Bdellovibrio bacteriovorus str. Tiberius: one gene and its partner. The protein of the gene in region 1 interacts with the protein of each later gene in a pairwise test. Links are inferred from orthologs where the notes say so. Each region holds a gene or a part of one and is shown in the gene's direction. Other genes may lie near its edges. The genes, in order: def and BDT_RS02375.

The links.
Region 2: the proteins of def (region 1) and BDT_RS02375 interact in binary tests that used the Escherichia coli proteins (3 or more experiments, as listed by UniProt). The link is inferred for Bdellovibrio bacteriovorus str. Tiberius from one-to-one orthologs.

What each region holds. Positions count from the first base shown.
Region 1 is NC_019567.1:2,823,808-2,834,265, reverse strand. The notes cover bases 7,601-10,458. They hold def (peptide deformylase), read left to right. Parts: upstream 7,601-8,655; coding sequence 8,656-9,261; downstream 9,262-10,458. Other genes in these bases: rpe (ribulose-phosphate 3-epimerase), read left to right, coding at 10,216-10,458; fmt (methionyl-tRNA formyltransferase), read left to right, coding at 9,258-10,214; lptG (LPS export ABC transporter permease LptG), read left to right, coding at 7,601-8,628. In the rest of the region: BDT_RS13470 (ABC transporter ATP-binding protein), read right to left, coding at 1-322; BDT_RS13465 (histidine phosphatase family protein), read left to right, coding at 402-992; BDT_RS13460 (hypothetical protein), read right to left, coding at 993-1,313; BDT_RS13455 (OmpA family protein), read right to left, coding at 1,465-2,109; BDT_RS13450 (SIMPL domain-containing protein), read left to right, coding at 2,240-2,959; BDT_RS13445 (cell wall hydrolase), read right to left, coding at 2,956-3,660; BDT_RS13440 (GyrI-like domain-containing protein), read right to left, coding at 3,660-4,196; BDT_RS13435 (thioredoxin family protein), read right to left, coding at 4,201-4,752; BDT_RS13430 (biotin--[acetyl-CoA-carboxylase] ligase), read right to left, coding at 4,765-5,520; nadC (carboxylating nicotinate-nucleotide diphosphorylase), read right to left, coding at 5,520-6,344; BDT_RS13420 (response regulator), read right to left, coding at 6,394-7,494; more of lptG, read left to right, coding at 7,549-7,600. UniProt on the Escherichia coli protein: Removes the formyl group from the N-terminal Met of newly synthesized proteins. Requires at least a dipeptide for an efficient rate of reaction. N-terminal L-methionine is a prerequisite for activity but the enzyme has broad specificity at other positions.
Region 2 is NC_019567.1:476,421-486,984, forward strand. What follows is about bases 3,664-6,627. They hold BDT_RS02375 (aspartate-semialdehyde dehydrogenase), read left to right. Parts: upstream 3,664-4,623; coding sequence 4,624-5,631; downstream 5,632-6,627. Other genes in these bases: BDT_RS02365 (diacylglycerol/polyprenol kinase family protein), read left to right, coding at 3,664-3,710; pssA (CDP-diacylglycerol--serine O-phosphatidyltransferase), read left to right, coding at 3,783-4,640; BDT_RS02380 (CFI-box-CTERM domain-containing protein), read left to right, coding at 5,782-6,627. Also shown: BDT_RS02345 (MotA/TolQ/ExbB proton channel family protein), read left to right, coding at 146-775; BDT_RS02350 (ExbD/TolR family protein), read left to right, coding at 778-1,182; BDT_RS02355 (hypothetical protein), read right to left, coding at 1,216-2,274; BDT_RS02360 (hypothetical protein), read left to right, coding at 2,413-2,916; more of BDT_RS02365, read left to right, coding at 3,123-3,663; more of BDT_RS02380, read left to right, coding at 6,628-7,155; BDT_RS02385 (hypothetical protein), read left to right, coding at 7,152-8,222; BDT_RS02390 (hypothetical protein), read right to left, coding at 8,441-8,701; BDT_RS02395 (substrate-binding periplasmic protein), read left to right, coding at 8,935-9,699; BDT_RS02400 (hypothetical protein), read left to right, coding at 9,865-10,564.

The sequences.
Region 1 (10,458 bases):
GCATGTTGTTGACCAGGCGAACGATGCTGCGATTGGTGAAGCGTTCATCCAGAAATTCAAACGTCGTCATCAGCAGGCCGATGGTCAAACTGCCGACACACGCAAAAATCAAAATCGTCAGATGACTTAGTTCAACACCCAGGATTGTAGAGACATCATCAACACGTGCTCCCGGAGTCAGCGCCATATCCAGAGCCACGCGAACCGGCAGTGGAAAGGCCACAAGCAGCAGTGACTGCACAAAAAGAATCACGCAACAAAGAGCGAGCAGCTCCTTTTGCTTCAGAAGTTCCTTTTGTAAAAAACGATATTGCGACCACATAAGAAAGCGCAATATACTCGCCAATGAAACACGTGCCCAGCAATGGGTTTTCCATGGGAAATTTTTCAGGGAATTCAATATGATTGAAATCGTTCTTATCCGTCACGGCGCCACAGAGTGGAACGACCTGAATCGTTATCAGGGGCGCACGGATATTCCTCTGACGGAAGCTGCGAAGAATGATCTTGGCAGGTGGAATTTGACGGAACGTTGGATTCACTATGATCTTTTCTCAAGCCCTCTGCAACGAGCGCGGGAAACCGCCGGTATTTTGTTTCCGGAACGGCCTGTTCATGTTGATTCTCGTCTGATCGAGACGGATTTTGGCCGCTGGGAAGGTGAGTTTGTAGAAAGTATCCGTCAGGGACAGGATTTTTCACCGCCGTCCTATGGTTGGCAGGGGTGGGACTCGGGGCCGCCGGGGGGAGAAACTTACCAGCAGGTGGCCGATCGTTTGGAATCCTGGCTGGACGAGCTTGAGCTGCGGCACAAAGATTCCGTGGTCGTCACCCATAAGGGAGTTATTTTGGTAGCCTTGGCAATGGCTCACCGCTGGGACTTGAATTCCAAGCGTCCCTTTAAAATCCAAAAAGACTGCGCCCAAGTGCTGATGTATTCAAGCCGTGAGGGGTTGCAGATTCGTGAACTGAATCTGCCTCTAACCACTTAATTACAAACTGGCTTCGCGTCCCGCACTTTGGCGGATTTCTTTTTCATAGTAAATCTCAAAGCTCTGCTCTTGCGGAGGTGTGGTGAAGCCTCCTTGGATCCCTTTGGACAGGCGAGGCATCAGAACGTCATCGCGGAATTCTTCCCAGCTTTCCTGTGAATCATGGATCGCGATGACGGTCCATCCACCGTCAGACTCTCCGGCGGCATGATACAGCTGACCTTTGGGCAATGTGCTTCGGTCCGGATGCACAGCCGCCAAGGTGGCGTCGTATTGTTGTTTTGTGCCGTTCGGGAAAAAATGAACAATTCCAAATGCCATGGGAAACTCCTCTGAATGATTTAGAGGAAGTGTAGGGCACGGTTTTATTGTTGGGGAAATGGGAACAATTGAAGTGGTAACTTACACGGGATGTGTGTGCTGAGAGTCAGCAAAAAGGCCCGAAGGAATCGGGCCTTTTTATTTTTGAAAACTAGGACTTAGGAACTTTGGATTCGTCCACAGTGATTTCGATTTCCACGCGGCGGTTTTTAGCACGCGCTTCTTTCGTTTTCGCTGGGTCAACTGGGTTCAATGCACCCATACCAACAGAAGTCACTGTTTGTGCAGGGACACCAGAAGCGATCAATTGAGCGCTGACGGCTTTTGCACGCTGTTCAGACAATGGGTTGTTCACCATCTGAGTACCAGTGTCGTCAGTGTAACCTTTAACAGTCAGCACGTTCTCTGGATATTTCTTCATGATGGCAGCCAACTGGTTGATGTTGGTTTGCGCCGCTGGTTTCAAATCAGCTTTACCAGTGTCAAACAGGATGTCGCTTTTCAGCTTCGTGATCAGACCCTGTTCAGTTCTTTTGGTTTCAGCGATTTTCGCCAGTTCTTTTTGTTGTTTATCCAAACGGTGACCAACGGTACCACCGATACCAGCACCCAACGCTGCGCCAATCAAAGCGCCTTCGTTGCGTTTACCAGTTTGGTGACCAATCACCGCACCTGCAACAGCACCAATCGCCGCACCGATACCAGCACCTTTAGCTGTGTTTGGGTTTTCTTGTGTGGTCGCGCAGCCAGAAAGCATCATTGCTACTGCTGTGCCGATCAAAAGCATCTTTTTCATTTGGGGAACTCCTTGAAAGTTGAGCCTCCAATTATGACTGAACTTTGTTAGTTCGCAATCCTTGAAGCAGCTTGTCCTAAAACATTCCCTCCCTTATGCTAGTGTTTTGACCCAAGGAAAGGGGAGAAGAATGAAGCAGTACGTTTTGGCAGGCCTTATGGCTGTCTGTATGGTGTCCGGTGCCCAAGCTTTGGCCGACAATCGCTATATCGTCGTGAGCGGTTTTGCGGAGCGAGGACTGGACCCGAATTTGGTCAACCTCAATATCGAAGTCTGGAGCAAAGCCTCTACGGCGAAGCAAGCTCAAGGGTTGGCGGCTAACCAATTCAAACAGGTAAGAAAAACTCTGGAAGACTTCAAGATCAAAAAAGAAGACATCCAGACCGACAACTATTCTTTGAATCCGGAATATGAATACGATCAAAAACTTCGTCAGAATAAAATGGTCGGATTCCGTGTGTCCCAGTCTTTGACGGTGACTTTGCGTAAGGTTGAAGACGCCGGGAACTTCCTGGACGCCCTGGTGGCCGAGAAAAAGACCATGGATGCAGGTGTCAACGTGTCGTCACTTTCCTGGGATTCTGACAAGCGCGATCAGACAGAAACTGCGACCTTGGGTGAAGCCGTTCGTGCGACCCGCACCAAGGCTGATGAAATTGCCAAGGCGGCCGGTGTGAAGATCAAAGGTGTTTCCAAGATCAGCCACGGTGTTTCTGGCGGCTTGCCTCCACAACCGGTGTTCAGAAACTTTGGCGGCGCCAAAATGATGGCGGAAGCGGCTTCCACTGATGTGGCCGCGGGTCAGATCAAAGTTCGTGTCGAAGTGACTGCGGAATACGAGATCAACTAGTAAGAAAAGAATTGAATGCACTCGTTGCTATAGCGGGTGCCTTCAATTTTGACGTCCTTCATGTACGCCTTTTTGGCGGCATCTTTGTTCAGGTCAGCCCACGCTACGGGTGGATTCGTCGCCTGAGTGCTTTGCGGATAATAAAAATGAGTCACGGATTTTGGCAGCGGATTTTTCTGCGGGTGGGATAGCGCCTGATCGGCGGCTTTTTTGGAAAGCTCCCAGAACTTCTGCCATTGCGGGTGTTCACTTGGGCACAGGAAAAGTTTTGAATAAGTCGATTTTTTAGAAACTGCCGGATTGAACTGGGCTTTCTTGAAGATCACCCCGTGCAGACCCTTGCCAAACTGTTTGGCGTAACGGGGCTGGGCTTCTGCCAGCGCCACGCGGTTTTGCACACCCCAGGCAAGGCTGGCAAACAGGGAGTCTTCGTATTTGGCGCACTTTTCCAGATTGGTCGAAATGCCTTCCGCAAACACCAGACGCGCCAGCACTTCAAAGTCCGTGAGCTTTTCACGCTGGACGATCTGTTCGTTGCTTTCATCATTTTTACGCGTCAGACAGGCAGGGGTGGACTCAATTTTGGACAGGGTGATTTTATCCGGGGTCGAAGACGGCCCCTGGCAGCTGGTCGGACAAGGGGCTTCGGCATAAGCCAGCCCCGAGGTCAGCAGCAGTGCGGATAAAACCACCGCTTTCATTATTGAACCGGGAACAGGTAAGTGGTGGTCATGGCGTTTTTCTCGGTGATGGAGTGGATCTCGTAGATCTCAATCACGGCGCCAGTTTGTTTTAAGTTTTGTTTTACCATGAAGTCATTCACGCGTGGGTAAACTTTCAAAGGCCCGATGCCCGGGGACCCGGTGAATACCGCCATCACGTACTTGCGCTCGGGGATTTCGCCCACTTGCAGGCCTTCCACAAGTTGTGGTGGTTCGCCAGTGATGATGCAGCCCACTTTAGAGCGCAGGCGAGCTTCTTCCACGACTTGTGGATCGTCCAGGTATTCACCGAAGGTGCGGCCGCAGGTCATATTCTGGGAGGTCATGTACTTTTCAATACGCTCAAGCTGTTTGTTCACTTTGTGGTAAGGACCCACGTGTTCAACGTAAACGATCTTGAAAGGACCCTGAACAGATTCGGAAATATCAACGCCTTTGAAGGCGCCCAGATAATTCGCCAGGAAAAGGCCGAAAGAAATCATCGTTACTGCAACAAATACCAAAATATACTTCATCGTCTTAAACCCACTTGATAGAGCAGCCCATAGAGGCTGTTTGTTCTTCAGATACTTTATCGTTTTTCAAAAGTGTTTGAACGGCGTCAAACAACTCGCGTTTGGTCACTTTCGCAGCGTCTTTCCAGGAATCATCCAGGCGTCCGCGGTAAGAAAGCTTCAGGTCCTTGTCGTACACAAAATAATCCGGTGTGCACACCGCTCCGAAAGCGTGAGCCGCAGCCTGGGATTTGTCGTGCAGGTAAACGAACGGATAGCCTTTTTCTTGAGCGCGTTTTTGCAGATTCTCGAAGGAGTCTTCGCGGTTGTGGCTTTCTTCGTCGTTGGCACAAATGGCAATCACATTCACATTTTGTTTTTTCAAATCATGACCCAGATGGATCAAGCGGTCTTCAATCGCCTGCACATACGGACAGTGATTGCAGATGAACATCACCACCAAAGGCTGACCATTGCTGAAATCTTTCAGCGAATAAGTTTTGCCATCCACTGCGGGCAGAGTGAAGTCAGGGCATTTGTTTCCAAGATCCGGAAAAGGGGTGAAAGTCAGTGCCATCGTGCAAATTCCTTACAGTGTGGACCAGTTGATTTTTTTATCACCAATCAACAGACTGCCGTCTGCTTCCATGCCTGTGTACTTTTCTTTCAGCAAAGGATGCTGGTTCAAAGCTGTCAGCAAAGAAAGTTGATCTGTAGGGCTTAAAGATTCTTCTGCGTGTGAAACAGCATCCGTCAGTTCAAACATCAGACGATCCAGGAACGCCATATAGTCCTGACCCAATAGCGGTGCGCCCGCAGGCAAAGATTCAATCAGGCTGGTCGCCGTGTCGACGTCTTCCGGAGAATCGGTGACATTCAAACCCAAACCGATCACCAGACGAACCTCATCACCTTGCGCGACATTTTCTAACAGAATGCCGGCGATTTTTTTGTCGCCGATATAAATGTCATTCGGAGCTTTCAGATTCCAAGCCAAAAACGGCCAGGTCGTCGAGCATGCACGATACACTGCAAGACCAATAAGGCAGGATGTGGTCGGCTGAGGTTTAATACCCAAAAGATAAGACCAGGAGCTTAGAAGAGAACTGCCCGGACGCGCATCAATCCACGTGTTCTTGCCACGACCACGACCCGCGGTCTGGTGGTCCGTCACATAAAGGCACAAAGATTCTTCCAACAGGCTTTCGGCAAAAGCCTCTTCCTTGGCGACGGCGTTGGTGCTGGTCATTTCTTTTTGATAAGCCACGTACAGGTGATTGCCTTCGGCCCACTGGGAAGTGACGTGTCCAATGCGAATGTCAGAAGCTGGATTGTCCTTCGCCATTAGTCCTCCCACTGGAAGACAAGGCTGACGTCCGCACACGGAGCCGAGTGAGTCAACGCACCGACAGAGATATAGTTCACGCCCAGCGCGGCCACGGAAGCCACGCGCTCCAGATTCATATTGCCGCTGGCTTCGGTTTCAACTTCGGCGGGGATTACTTCCAGAGCTTTTTTCAAAGTGTCGTTGTCCATGTTGTCCAGAAGGATTCGGTGCGCCTTCATGGACACTGCTTCCTTAACGTCTTCCACGTTGCCCGCTTCCACTTCAATTGGAAGATTGCTGTGTTCACGCACGCGATTGATCGCGTTGGTGATCCCGCCCATGACAGAGATGTGATTGTCCTTGATCAGGATGGCATCGCTCAGATTCATGCGGTGATTGACGCCACCACCGTGAACCACGGCGCGCTTTTCCAGATCACGGAAGGCCGGAGTCGTTTTGCGGGTGTCGAGAATTTTGGTTTTGGAGCCTTCGATTTTTTTCACGAAACGGCGAGTGTGAGTTGCAATCCCGGACAGGTGACCCAGGAAGTTCAAAGCCACGCGCTCGGCTTTCAGGATTTGCACCAGATCGCCTTCGATCGTGCAGATGATTTGATTCTTAAGAATTTCATCGCCTTCTTCAAAGTGCCACTTGATACGGCAGGTGGGTTCCAAAGCCTGCATGGACTGTTCAAAAGCCATGGCGCCGGAAAGAACAATGTCTTCCTTTGCTTTCAGACGGGCACGTCCGATACGGGGTTTCAGGGCCAGGGATTCAGTGGTGACATCGCCATGAGGCATGTCTTCTTTGATGGCAGCGCGGATCAGCTCCAGCAACGTCATAATTAAGACCTCTTACTTGCAAAGAGGTCGACGCTGTAAGGACGGCCTCTTAAATGGACTTTTCAGTTTCGCGGAGGATTTTTTTGATTTCTTCGCGCACGATACGCTCAGCAATCTCCGGAAGGACCTTCCAGCAGATGGATTCGATCACTTCGCGAGCTTCCTCACGGATAATCTTTTCCATCATATTGGGGTCTAAGTCCATCTTGGATTGAGTATTGGGCTTAGCATTAGAAGCGGGCTGTGGGGCCGCGCCAGTAGTGGTGACTTTTGTTGCACCCTTTTTGAGGGTTTCCATCATTTGATCTTTGACGGATTTTTCCACGTTGGAAATGAAGGAGTCCGCAGCAGCCGATGGCGCTTTGGTTTTAGTCACTTCCGGAGCGGATTTCACAAAACTGATTTCTTCAAAGTCGCCATCCATCTCGATGTGGCCGGAAAGCTCGTCATCCTGAGGGATCACAAATTTGGAGGCAAAGTCGTTGCTGTCAGTTTCAGGGATCTGGATTTTGAATTTGGTCAGATCCTGATGAGCCCAGCCGCCCTCGTCGTGCTCGTCTTCCGCTTTGGGATTGGTCAGCGGAACTGCCGAAAATTCCTCGCCGGAAACCTCCAGCAGGTTGGCTTCTTCACTGTCGATTTCCGGGATGTTCAGGAAATCGCTTTTTTCCTCTGGAATAGCGTAAACGTTCTGCTCTGTTGCAGGGGCGTTTTCTGCTGGAGTTTCTTCAAACTCCGGCATTTCCGGGAAAGTCAGGAAGTTGGAAACTGGATTGGATTTCGTTTTTTGTACCAGATCAGACACCAGAGAGCGCAGATGATCGGCATCGAAAGGTTTTTCCAGGCGACGGTCCGCACGGCATTCGGTGGCTTTGGCTTCGTCGATTTCCATGAAACCGCTCCACATCAGCACCACTGGTACATTGACGGTTTCAGCGTCGTTTTTCAGGTCCGCGCAAACTTCGTAACCTGAACGTTTGGTTAACAACACATCGGCGAATACGATATCCGGCTTGAAGGTCTTTGTAACTTGCAATACGTCAAGACCCACGGGGACTGATTTAACTTCAACCCCGAAGTCAGACAATGCCAGTTGCATTACTTTTTTGATTGTGGAACTCTCATCTGCAAGCAAGACGCGTAAAGCCATAATCAAAGTTAAATTGGATTTCCGCCGCCAGTCAATGAGTTTAAGGGATTTGCCGTGAATAGGATCGATCGTTATACAGCTTGGCTCTTCGTGGGTTACTTCGTCGGTGGCCTTCTGGTGTTTTTGACTCTGTTCACTGCTGTTGACGCGATGTCCACAATGGTCAATTACAAGGACGTCGCTCCCTCAGCATTGGTGAATTATTACCTGTATTCGTTCCCAGGAATTATCTCGCAATTGTTGCCGGTGGCCTGTTTGCTGGGGGTGATCCTGACGCTGACCAGCCTGAATAAAGCCAATGAACTCGTTGCGTTATTTGCCAGCGGGATGAGCCTGATTCGTATCGCGGTTCCGATGCTGCTTTTGGTGGCGGTGATTTCGGCTTTGGGTTACATGGCGGCGGACCGGGTTCTGCCCCGCGCGACCAAACAAAAGAACTACATCCTGTACTATGACCTGAAAAAAGAGCCGCATCGTTTTTCCACGATCCGCACGGACCGAATCTGGTACCGCTCTAAAAACTCGATTTTCAATATCAAAACCCTGAATGCCAAAGGGGACGGGGCGCAAGGTTTGACCATGTACTTCTTCAGCGATGAATGGGACCTGGTGCAGATGATCACAGCGGCCGAGGTGAAAATCCAAGGCGCCCAATGGCTGCTGGAGCAGGGGACAGTGACGATCTTTAACAAGGACTCAAGCTTCCCGCTGACCAGTCCGTTTAAGACCAAAAGCATCGTGATGGCCGAGGATTCCAAGGACCTGCAAAGTGCCGGTCAGACCGCCGATATGATGTCGCAAAAAGAGCTTGAGCACTTTATCGACAAGAATAAGGCGGCGGGCCTGGATACAGTGGCTTACGAGGTGGATTATCATTCCAAAATCAGCTTTGCCTTTGCCGGCATGGTCATGTGCCTGTTGGGTATTCCTTTCAGTGTGGGTCGGGCCCGGTCCGGGGGCACCATGCTGAATGTCGGGATCTGTCTGGCCCTGGTTTTCGCCTATTACGTGTTCTATTCGTCCGGGATTACTTTAGGGCAGCACGGGACCCTGCCTCCGGTCGCGGCGGCTTGGGCTCCCAACATAGTTATGTTGGGAGTGGCCTTCGTTCTTCTCAAAAAGCTGAAACGCTGATATAATGGGGGCCTCCCGGAGGCCCTTATGATCATGAAAATCCTCACATTCCCAGACCCGAAGTTGCGTGAAGTTTCGCAACCGGTTGAATCCTTTGGACCTGAAATCGCCAAATTGGCTGAAGACATGGTTGAGACTATGTACCACGCCAACGGGATCGGTCTGGCAGCTCCGCAAGTGGGCGAGCTGGTTCGCATGGTGGTGATCGACACTCGTCCCAAAGACGAAAAAGGCCGCCGTTATAAATACGAAGAAATGACGGAACTTGAGGCCGCTGTGAAACAGCCGTTGATTCTGATCAACCCGGAAATCGTCAAAGGCGAAGGCAAAACAACTTTCGATGAAGGCTGTTTGTCCATTCCTGGTTATTATGAAACCGTTCAGCGCTTTAATTACATCGAAATGAAAGCGTTCGACGTGAATGGCAAAGAGTACATCGTGAAAACCGACGGTTTGCTTGCAATCTGCATGCAGCACGAGATGGATCACCTTGAAGGCACTTTGTTCATCGATCACCTGAGCTTCATCAAGGGCAACAAAATCAAAAATCAAATCAAGAAATTTGGTTACCCGGTAAAAAAAGAAAAAGAAGGCGAAGAGACAACTGCTGACGAAGAAAAGTGTGAAGTGTGAGCAAGGTCCGCGTCTGTTTTCTAGGAACCCCTGAATTTGCCGTGACCTCTTTGAAAGCTCTGTTGTCTGATGAGCACTTTGAGGTCGTGGGTGTTGTCACCCAGCCTGACCGTCCTGCCGGTCGTAAACTCCAACTGACTCCAAGTCCCGTAAAAGCTCTGGCTCAAGCCCACAATCTGAAGGTTCTGGCGCCCGAGTCTTTGAAAGCCAATCCCCTGATGCTTCAGGAAATCAAAACCTGGGGTGCCGAGGTGGCGGTTGTCGTGGCCTTTGGTCAAATCCTGACGCAGGAATTTTTGGATTCATTCCGCTTTGGTTGCGTGAATGTGCATGGATCTGTTTTGCCACGCTGGCGTGGGGCGGCTCCGATCCAAAGAGCCATCGAAGCCGGTGACGTCGAAAGCGGCGTGACCCTGCAGAAGATGGTTAAAAAACTGGATGCCGGTGACATCATCGGCATTCGTCGTGTGAAAATCACTCCGGACATGAACGCATTGCAGTTGCACGATGTGCTGGCCCAGTTGGGTGCGGAACTTCTGCAAGTGGAACTGATGGACTATGTTCGTGGCAATCTTGCGCCAACACCTCAGGATGAATCCAAGGTGACGCTGGCGAAAAAAATCGAAAAGATGGAATCCCAGATCGACTGGAGCACTTCTGCCAAAGCGATCGACGGAAAGATCCGCGGCTTTGTCTATGGCCCGGGCACCTATACTTTGTTGCAGGGGAAAAAACTGAAATTGCACAAAGCCACCATCACTCGTGATGGCGGTTCTATTGGCAGTGCCAAGCCCGGCACGATCACGGCCGTTCACGAAGATCATATTTCTGTTGCGACCGGTGACGGTGTTTTGCAATTGTTTGAAGTTCAGCCTGAAAGCCGTAACCGCATGGCGATTGCTGATTTCCTGAAAGGTCATGCCTTGAAAGCGGGGGATCAGCTTGGCGTCTAAGATGGTGGCTCCTTCCATTTTGTCGGCGGATTTTGCCAATCTTGAAAAAGAGATCAAGGCCGTGGCTGCGGCAGGAGCCGATTGGATTCACGTGGATGTGATGGATGGGCGCTTTGTGCCGAATATCACCATTGGAATCCCGGTGGTGAAGGCGCTGAAAAAAGTGTCGCCACTTCCTTTGGATGTGCATCTGATGATCGAAGAACCCGAGCGCTATGTGGAAGAATTCGTGAAAGCGGGCAGT
Region 2 (10,564 bases), 2.3 Mb from region 1 along the record:
TTTTGTTTGGCACGAGAGCTGGACCAAACTCAGAAGGAAGAGTGTGAGAGTTAAAATGATTTTCCGCATACCTTGACCGTATGTAATGGTTTTAGTGATAATGGATCAATTAGACAGCGCAGTCAAAGATTTGGAGGAATCACCCATGCTCACGGAAAAGATATTTACTATTGCTCACTTGGCGGATCAGGTCGTTTTGTGGATCTTGCTTGTTCTCAGCGTATTGAGCATCGGCATGATTCTGGAGCGTTATTTTGCCCTGAAGAAAATCTCCGCAGAGTCGCAAAGAGTGCGCGCTCGCATCAAGCTGGCACTTCAAAGTAACAGCCTTGAAGACGTGGAGGATCTGGCGAAAGATCCAAACTCTATCGAAGGCCGTGCCGCAGGTTACGCTTTGAAGCACATGAGAGACGCTGGCAGCAAAGGTCTTTCTGAAATCTTCAACACCTTTGCTTTGACTGAGCGTCCAGAGCTGGAAAAATTCCTGGGTTTCCTGGCAACAGTTGGTTCCAATGCTCCGTATATCGGTTTGTTCGGTACGGTTTTGGGTATCATGAAAGCCTTTAACGATCTGGCGACAGCTCCTGAAGCGGGTCAACAGACGGTGATGGCGGGTATCTCTATGGCCCTTGTGGCAACGGCAGCGGGTCTGTTCGTGGCGATCCCGGCGGTGGCCGCGTACAACTATTACAGCAAACAGGTTCGTGGTGTGTTCCAGAATCTGGAAAGCGTGAAAGAGTTGTGCCTGGCTTACGCTAAGAAAAAAGGTGTTTAAAAATGGCATTTAATAACAGCGACAATAATGAAGCCATAGCGGACATTAACGTCGTTCCGCTCGTGGACATCATTCTTGTGGTTCTGATCATCTTCATGGTGACGGCACCCATGTTTATGAAGCCCACGATCAACGTGAATCTGCCAAAAGCAGCCAGCGGTGATCAGACAGCTCCGAGCAAGCTGAATATTGCTTTGACTGCTGACGGACGCATCAACCTGAATGGAACCTTCGTGACGGAAGAGGATGTTCGCGCCAAAGCCACGGAAGAAGTGGGCAAGAACGCGGATGTTCAGGCCATCATTTCAGCGGACAAAGATGTGCCGCACGGAAAAGTGGTCGGACTTCTGGATATCGTCAAAGGGTCCGGGGTCAAAAAGTTCGCGATCAGTATCGATAAAAAATAGAAATGAAAAAGGGCTCTTCAAGAGCCCTTTTTTTTATCTTCGCACCCATTTGCAGGTGTTTGAAATCATCTTCAGTTTCTTGTTGCGGCACTCAAAGGCGATATTGCCGTCATACTTCCATTCAGACGTATCATCATAGCGATCCCCGTAATCATAGTAATTCGGATTAACCGCTGGTGTGTGAATGCGCGGAATCGTTGAACGGCAGCTGATCCAGGTCTTGTCCAGATAGTTCAAGTTCGACGGAACGTTGAAGTAAGTCAGCTGACTGTAGCTGGGATACGGGAACAGCATATTGTAAATGTCATAGCTTTGATGCAGCAGGAATTTCCCGCGCGGACCATCAAAGAACTCAGTGAAATAGTTGTATCCCTGATCGTAGGTGCCGTTGGTGAAAGTGAAGTACTTGCCGGCAGTGCAACCCACGGTGGGCTCAAGAATCGTCACACGCGCCATCGTGCTTTGCAGGCTCTGTCCTTTGGAGTCTTTAATAATCACATAATAGGTGCCTTCGTTTTTCCAGCTGTCAGCACTGCCGGAATAGAACGCATAGTTGCCAAAGCCGCCGGAAATGGCCTTGCTGTTGACATACCATTGATAAGAATAAGGCTGAGTTCCCCCGGCAATCGTGACATCCAATTGGAAGTCGCCGTTTTCCTGGACACTGACGCCTTCAGGCTGACGGGTGATGCGGAAGGTGCCATCGGAAGAACCGCTGCCGCCGGAAGAGCTGCCTCCGCCAGTACTGATGCCGCCACCACTGGAGGAACCGCCACTGCCGCCACCACCAATATTGACGGCGCCACCGCCACCCGTGGAAGAGCTGGAACCAGAACCTGAAGAGTTGGAGCCGCCACCCATATTCACGCCACCAGAGCCGCCGGGACGGGAGCCCCAAATATCGGTGCGGCCGCCCGAGCTGCTGCCGCTGCCTTTGGAAGCCTCGGTGCTGGAGCCTTCTTCAGCGCATTCGCCACTGCAAAATGAATTTTGTGGAGCACAGTTTTGGAAACTGACAATAGTAAGGGAAGCGATGATCAACGCCGAAAGGACGCGAAAATTCCGAATTTTCCGAAGAATACGGCCATTCATAGTTACTTTCCCCCAAGTACCTGGACTTTAATACGGAAGAAATGTGGAAAAACTAAAGCAAATTGGCTGTTTTTTGATCGGTGGATCTCAAAATGACACAGCTAAAGTCCTGCGCCGGTATTCCGATGATTAAAAGGTATGTTTAAAGCACAACCTTCAGACACTCAGTTCATTATAGTCACTTTCGTGTTGGTTCTCCTTTTGGGAATTCCGACGTTTATGAATTTGACCGAGGATTCAGCTGTCGTGGCGGAAGAAGAGGTGTTTGAAACAGCCAATGCACCCGCACTTGCCGGGGGCCGAGAACCCGCCAGCATTCCGAGTGCTAAAGTGGCGGCGGTCAGCCGTCTGACGCAGTTTGATCTGAGCTGTGCAAAAAAAGCCCTGAGCCCGTTAAGCGTGGACAGCGGTTATGTCCAGTTCGAGGGTAAAAACTGTCTGCGTGGCTTCAAGGAAGGCGACGTAGAGATCATTAATAAGAGCAACGGTTACACGGCTTCTATTTTCCTGCGTGGTACTGACAAATATCAAACGGATCTGATCCAGCTTAAAAAGGGCGATAATGAAATCACGATTCGCTATCGTGAACGTTCCGGGAAGGCTGTCGAGGAAGTCCTTTTGGTTCACTCCAGCCAGATTTAGTCCTTTAAAATCAACATCTTAATGCATCCAGCTAGAGTAAGATCAATTAAATTGATCTTCAGTTACTCTGCCTTTAAGTTAGCCCCCGTCCCTGCGTTGAAGCGCGGACAATAAGTGGATTTATACTGATGCTAATTGAAGGATTGACCCAACCTGTGGATCTAAAAAAACGTTCGGACATTCATTATGCTCGAAAGATCTGGCATATGTCTGGAGTCTTCGCGATGTTCCTGGCTTATGTGTACATGCCACCGGCTGTTTCCATGACCGTGTTGATCGTCGCGTGGAGTCTGTTTGTTCCTTTTGATTTTCTTCGTTTGAAATACCCTGCTTTGAATGACTGGGCGATGCACGCATTTAAGCCCATCATGCGTCAAAGCGAAGTGAAAAAACTGGCGGGAACAACCTTCCTGCTCAGCGGTGTTTTGATTGTTAATATCCTGTTCCCTCGTCCGATCGTGGCGTTGACGCTGTTGTTCCTGGCTTTTGCCGATCCAATCGCGAGCTACTTCGGGATTCTTTACGGCAAAGACAAGATCTTCGGTCATAAATCCATTCAAGGATTCATGGCGGCGTTCTTTGTTTGCGCAGCTGTCACGTTCATTTATCTGATCTACCATAATTACCTTATGGATCGTCTGATTGTGGTCAGCTTGTTTGCCGGTTTGGTTGGGGCTTTTGCAGAATTGATTCCTATCGCCAAGCTTGATGACAATCTGACTTTGCCTCTGATGAGCGCTGTCGGATTGACTATCCTGTTTTATTTCTTTGGATTTTTCGCAGCCGTAAGCTAATGTCTTTGAGGCTGGAGCAGGGCCCATCCGCCTTTCCAGCCGCATACATTTTCTAGCTTAGGTGGACGAAAAATGGCTACTGATACTCATCTTGATAAAATTGATTCCGACGATGCCAAAGCTCAGCGTTTGGCGATGTACATTTATATTCTTCCAAACTTGATGACCACGGGGAATTTGTTTTCCGGTTTCTTTGCGGTCATCCAATCCATCAAAGGTAACTATCTTTACGCAGCTTACGCGATCGTTGTCGCAGCCGTGTTTGACCAGTTGGACGGCCGTCTGGCGCGTTTGACCCGCTCGACTTCCAAGTTTGGTGCGGAATACGATTCTTTGTGTGACCTGGTCAGCTTCGGTATGGCTCCGGGTGTGTTGTTGTTCTTGTGGGCTTTGCAACCGTTCGGCCGTTTGGGTTGGGTGGCGTGCTTCCTGTTCGTAGCCTGCGGTGCTCTTCGTTTGGCGCGTTTCAATGTTCAGGCGAACGTGGTTGAAAAGAACTACTTCCAGGGTCTGCCGATTCCAATGGCGGCGGGTATCGTGGCTTCCTCCGTTCTGGCATTCCAGGATCTGGAATTGGAGCCGCTGGGTAATTATGGTTTGTTGGTAATGACTATTTTGCTGGCGTTGGTGATGGTTTCCAACTTCCGCTTCCGCAGCTTTAAAGATCTGGATCTGAAAGAGCGTCTGCCGTTCCGTTACCTGATTCTGGGTGTCGGTGTTCTGGTTGTCGTGGCACTTCGTCCGGAAGTAATGCTGTTCGTTCTCTTCATGGCTTACGCGGTTTTGGGCGCTGTATTCGGTGTCTTCAAACTTGGAAAAAACATCCGTAAGATCAAGCCAAGCGTGTACGCTCCTGCATCTGTGCATGAAAGCGATCTGGTCCTCGAAGACGAGGAAGAAGAGGCGAAGAAAGATGAAAAGAAAACTTAAAGTCGGTGTGGTGGGCGCGACCGGAATGGTCGGCCAAACCTTCATGAACATCCTGTCAGAGCGCAGCTTCCCCATTGAAGAACTGCGCCCCTTTGCTTCAGAAAACTCCCTGGGTAAGAAAATTGAATTGCAAGGTCAGCAATGGCCTTGCCAGGTTTTGAAGGACGGCTGCTTTGACGGGCTGGATCTGGTTTTCTTTTCATCCGGAGACGACATCTCTGCTGAATGGGCCCCAAAGGCCGTGGCAGCAGGGGCTTTTGCCGTGGACAACTCGGCAGCCTTTCGCATGGATCCCAACACCGTGTTGATCGTTCCTGAAGTGAACGGCGATCTGGTGAACAAGGATTCCAAACCTCAGATCATTGCCAATCCAAACTGCTCCACAATTCAGTTGGTGGTGGCATTGAAACCTCTGCTTGAAAAATTCGGTCTGGAAGAAGTGCGTGTCAGCACGTACCAGGCGGTGAGCGGAGCAGGTCAGGGCGGTCATGATGAATTGATCGAACAGACGTCCAATCATCCAAAACCAACGGATCCAAAAACTTTCCCGCACACGATTTTGTTCAACTGCATCCCGCAAATTGGTTCCTTCAACGACGAAGGCTACAGCAGCGAAGAAGTAAAGATCATGAAAGAGACCCGTAAGATTTTGGGTCAAAAAGATCTTAAAGTGTCCGCATTCGCCGTGCGTATCCCTGCTTTGAATGCTCACAGTGAATCCGTTTGGGTGACTTTGAACAAATCCGTCAGCCGTGATGAAGTTCTGGCGGCATTGTCCGGGCAAGAAGGCATCGTCGTTCAGGATGAACCCAAGAAAAGCGTTTATCCTTTAGCCCGCGATGTTTCTGGCAAGGACCCGGTCTATGTGGGCCGTGTTCACCGTGATCCGGAAAATCCCAAGATGTGGCTGATGTGGGTCGTTTCTGACAACATCCGCAAAGGAGCTGCCTTGAACGGCATCCAGATCGCGGAAAAGATCTTCTTTAGCTGATAAAAAGGCCATCTGACGATGGCCTTTTTAATTTGAAGCTGCTTCAGCTTGCGCGCCTGCCGGCGCTCCAGCTCTGCCCGGCTGTGCCGACTTAGGTCGGGGCGGGGGGCAGTTTTTGACTTCCGGACCTTAGCATGGTTCGATTAAAGGATGAGACTTCCATGGACGGGATATCAGCATCACCTTAGAACTTTTGCACTTTCCACCTTGTTGGGGGGAATGCTGCTTTCCGCGCCGGCTTTAGCCACGATCACACTTGTTTCTGTGGATGGAGCCTCTCGCATTGACCTGGCAACAACTGAAACCAAGACCACGCTGTATGCGGGTTTTGCCGGAACTTGTACTGCCGATGCGAACTCGGCCGCGACTTGTGACAGCTGCAGCGGTGAAACGGTTTCCAGTTCCAAGCTATGGCCGTGCAATAAGAAAAATGCCTATAACAATCTTCGTATCACGATCCGCGTTCAATCCAGCAACACGTCAGCCGTACTGGCCGATGCGATTGTTAAAGTGGGTGAAGACACGCTGACCCCTTCCATCAATCCAACTCTGGCTGATGGTATTTTGAATGTGCAGGTCACCTGGGGTGAGCTGTGCCAGAAGCTGGGTCAAAGCGGTGGATGTGTTGCGGATTTCAGTGGTGAACTTTCTGTGGGCTTTAAAACCACGACCGATTCAACGACCACCAATGACCTGATGACTTTCAAAGTGATGGGTCGTGTGGCGAAAACCGATGGGTCAGACTGGGTTTACGCCAACTGTCCGACGGACGACGACACGGCTTTGGCAGGATCGGGTTATTGCTATTTCAGTTCTTATCGTGGGGATGAAAAGATTTACGCCGATCAGTTGCGCAGATCTCCGGATTATCCAGCAACGACGGCTCCGGGAATTGAATACGCAGGTCCGGTGTTCTTCTATGAACAACAGCTGGATGGTGAAGACGACAACACCACCATCGCGCGCATCTCAAATGCCTCTGGTTATATTCAGCTGGTCGATCCGGAAAGAGACAACCGCATCGATGGTTTAACAAATGACATCCGCTATTGCATGGTCATGGCCAATCAGGACAAGACCGGAATTGTCTCTTATTATTCCCCACTGCCAGGAACAACCGGTGGAGTGGATGCAATCAGCCTGTGTGCGACACCTTCTAAAGTTGTCGGCCTTCTGGATGACAAAAGCTGCTTTATCGCCACCGCAGCTTTTGGCAGCGACATGGCCCCGGAAGTTCAAAGCTTCCGTGACTTCCGCAACAAATACCTTCTGAGCAACAGTGTCGGTACCAAGTTTGTTAAACTTTATTACAAGCACAGTCCGTTCTATGCCAATTTGATCGCTGAAAATGAATTCGCAAAATCGGCGGTGCGCACAGCTTTGTGGCCGTTGCTGTTCTTTGCCCGCCTGAGTGTGACTTTCGGTTTATGGGCGACTTTGCTGTTTGCAGTTCTGACAGGTGTGTCCGTTTATGAAATGTACCGTCGTTTTGTCGTCGGTCGCAGAACACGGGGTGAAGCGTGAATGCCTGGCATAAATATTTTGTAGTTCTGCTGGCGGTTGTGTCTTTCCAGGCTGCCAAGGCCCAGGAACAGGGTCCTCCGCAAGAACCGCCGTTCGTTCAGGAAGAAACCGAATTTGAAGGTGAAGACCTGCAAATCGAGGACGAGATTCAAAGTGCCGCTCCAACCAAAGAATCCGGCACCGTGAATCTGAACGAACAGACCCCCAGTGATTCCAATATCGAAGAAGATCTGATGCTTGAGGAAGAAACCCCGGCAGTGGTTGAAGAAGCGGCTCCGGTTGTTATCCCGGAAGAACCAACTCAACAAGTGGCTCCGGTGAAGAAAACTCCGCAGGTCGAAGTGGTTCGCAAGTCCAAGAGCGGCGGGGTGGAATACATCCAGCATCCGCAGGCAGCCAAGGGTCTGATGACCATCACCAAAGATGGCGCCTACGTTTATCGTGTGAAGCCGCCTTCGGCATCCAAAGAGTCCGGCACTTTCCGTGTGGGGATGATGGATCCTCCGAAGATTGATTCGGCCGATGGCGTGACGAACTATGATTCCATGTACGGTGGATCGTCTCAGGCGATGTTCATGTTTGATTATGAATGGAAGCCGTTCAACGGCTATGGCAGTCTGGGTGTTCAAGTCGGTCTTGGATTGATGTATGCCACGGGCCAGGGACGCTTTATCACCCCGGATCCACAGTTCCCGAATCAGGAAGCGAAGGAAGAATATTCTTTCCTGGCGATTCCGATCAATGTGGGTGGGGTGTATCGTCTGGAGTGGAGTGATCGTCAGTGGATTGCGCCGTATGTTTCTGCCGGTGGCACTTATATCGGTGTGGCTGAAATTCGTGACGACGGAAAGTCGCCGTCCCTGGTGGGAACGCCGGGTGTGTACGGCGCGGGTGGCATGCTGTTTAATATCGCGGCGATGAGCGACGACACCGCTTTCACCCTGAGCTCTGAATACGGAATCAACAACCTGTGGCTGTCTTTGGAATACCGCCAGTTGCAGACGTTCAGCGAAGACGTCGATTTTTCAGGCGGAATCATCGGCGCCGGCGTAACCGTCGACTACTAGCGGCTGGTGAAAAGGGCCCATCTGACTGCGTTGTCGGCGGGCCTTCTCGCTTCGACGTGCTTGGAGCACGCCTGCGCTGCGAGGGCCCACCTCCGCCTTGCATATGGACCCTTTTGACCAGCCGCTGGCGCTCGGTTTGAGGGTTGGGATCGGGGAAATAAAAAAGGTGCCTCCTTCGGAGAGCACCTTTTTTTGTCTTCAATTTTGAAGAATCAGAACTATTTGTCAGAGCAAGCTGCGAAGTAAAGAGTTCTGTTGTGACGGTGAGTAACTGTCTGGCGGCAAGTTTGAGCGTACTCAGAGCAGTTGTATTTTACGTAAGTTTGGCCTTGGCTGTCCTGGCCCATTACGTTGTTGGAATCACACCAGCTGATGAAGTCTACATAGTACTCGTCAGAAATACGGGAAGAAACAACTTCAGATGGGGCTGCGAATGCGGAACCGGAAACAAGCATCAAAACTGCGAAAATAGCTTTCATGGAATAACTCCTTATTTTTTGATTTAAAAAAGTGGGACAGGGAATACGCCTTTCACCGGGGGCCGTCAATTCCCCGTGAATCTTGTGAAAAAAGGGTAATTACCAGATTTCAATCATTACGGACGGAAATTTGGCGGAACACAGATCCACCCGCTGGGCTTTGATTTCCAACAAGTAACTAGGGGTTTTTAAAACTATTTTGTATTTACTTATTTAATTCAGAGGAGCTTTGTTTGACCCGTCTGTGGTGGATTCTATCAATCCTGCTGGTTTGCGCTTGTGCGCAGGCCAAGAGCTATCGTGTCCTTGCCGAGGACAACTGGCCGCCGTTTTCCTATGTGGAAGGCGGACGTCTGCAGGGGGTGTCGGTGGATCTGGTGCGTGCGGCGCTTGAGCTTGAGTCTTCTGAAATAGAGCTGTTGCAGGTGCCTTATCTGCGCTGTCTGGCTTTGACCGCCATCGGGAAAGAACCGGCCTGTTTTAACTCGGCCAAAAATCAGGAGCTGGTTGAAAAGTATTCGTTCCCTGACGAGCACCTGTTCCGCAGCCGTGGACTGATTGTCACCAACCGCCATGTAAAAAAGACCAGGACAATCAGGACCGTTCGCGATCTTGAAGGCGAAACTGTGGCTCTGCCCAGTGGCTTTCCGTTCGGGAAGGAATTCGACGACAACAAAAAGATCCTGAAACACTTCACCGCCAACGACATGACTTCTTTGAAGTTGGTGGTGACTGGCCGGATAAATTACGCTGCCATTGATGAGATGGTTTTGTACTATTACCTGGAAAGAAACCCGCAGTTCCGCGGCAAAGTGGCGACAGTTTTAGAGCTGAGCAATGAGCCTATCTATGTTCACTTTTCCCGCTCTCATCCGCAAAGCCGCGAGCTGCGTGAAAAGCTGGATCGGGGTTTAAGAAAGCTGAAAGCCTCCGACGACTATGCCCGCATCATGTTGCGCTGGCTGGGAAAAGACATCCCTCTGGAAAACTTCCGATAGATCCCCCAGGTGCCTATTTTGGGTTTCCTGTCACAGGGCTGACTGGGGCCATCACCTGGCCGTGCCTTATAAGCAATTTAGCAGAGATAATGGACGTTTAAGGGCTTTTCTCTTATTTGGCAGCTGGTATGCTCGTTGCTCTTTTAAAGGGGAACAGGAGATCCCATGGCCATTCGTACCCTTTTCAAAAGCCTGCTTTTGATCGCTGCCGTTTCTTTGACCGGGGCTCATGCCTATGCCGAAGACGACGCCAATCTCCTGCTTTTTGAATCTGCTCCCAACCAAGCTGAATCCCAGAAAGCCCCGCGCACCGACATGCCTGATGAAGCGGTGATAAAGCTGGATTTGTCTGAAGTGGTGGAAGCTGACAAGGACTTCAACCGCAAGGCCTTTGTGGAAAGAGCCCGTGCTGCGATGACGGCTGAAATTCCCGCTGACAAGCTTTATGAATTTGAAGGCCCGCGCACTGAAGCGGAGCTGGAAAAACTGCTGGAACTTTCTGATGCCGACATCGCCAAGTTCCTGGCGAAGAAGTCAGCGTTTCTGGGTAAGTTCGCGCGCGTGCTGTCTTTCTTCCGTTTGAAACCAGGCAAGATCAACAAGGCTTTGAATGAACTGAACAATCGTTTCTATGAAAGTTCTCATGTCGTTTCCCGCAGTAATGTGAAAGGCGGGACGATGATGGTTTCTGTGGGGGCCGGCTTGGCACTGCCGCAGAAGGTGATGGAAGCGCTTCGTGGCAGAAGCATTGGCCGCTTCATTCCTGAATCCGGTGGATTCTTTTATATGCTGGGGCTTGGCGCTGGTGTTTCCCGCCAAGTGGGCGCAGACGGCAAATCCAAAATGGTCTTTGAAATTTTCATGG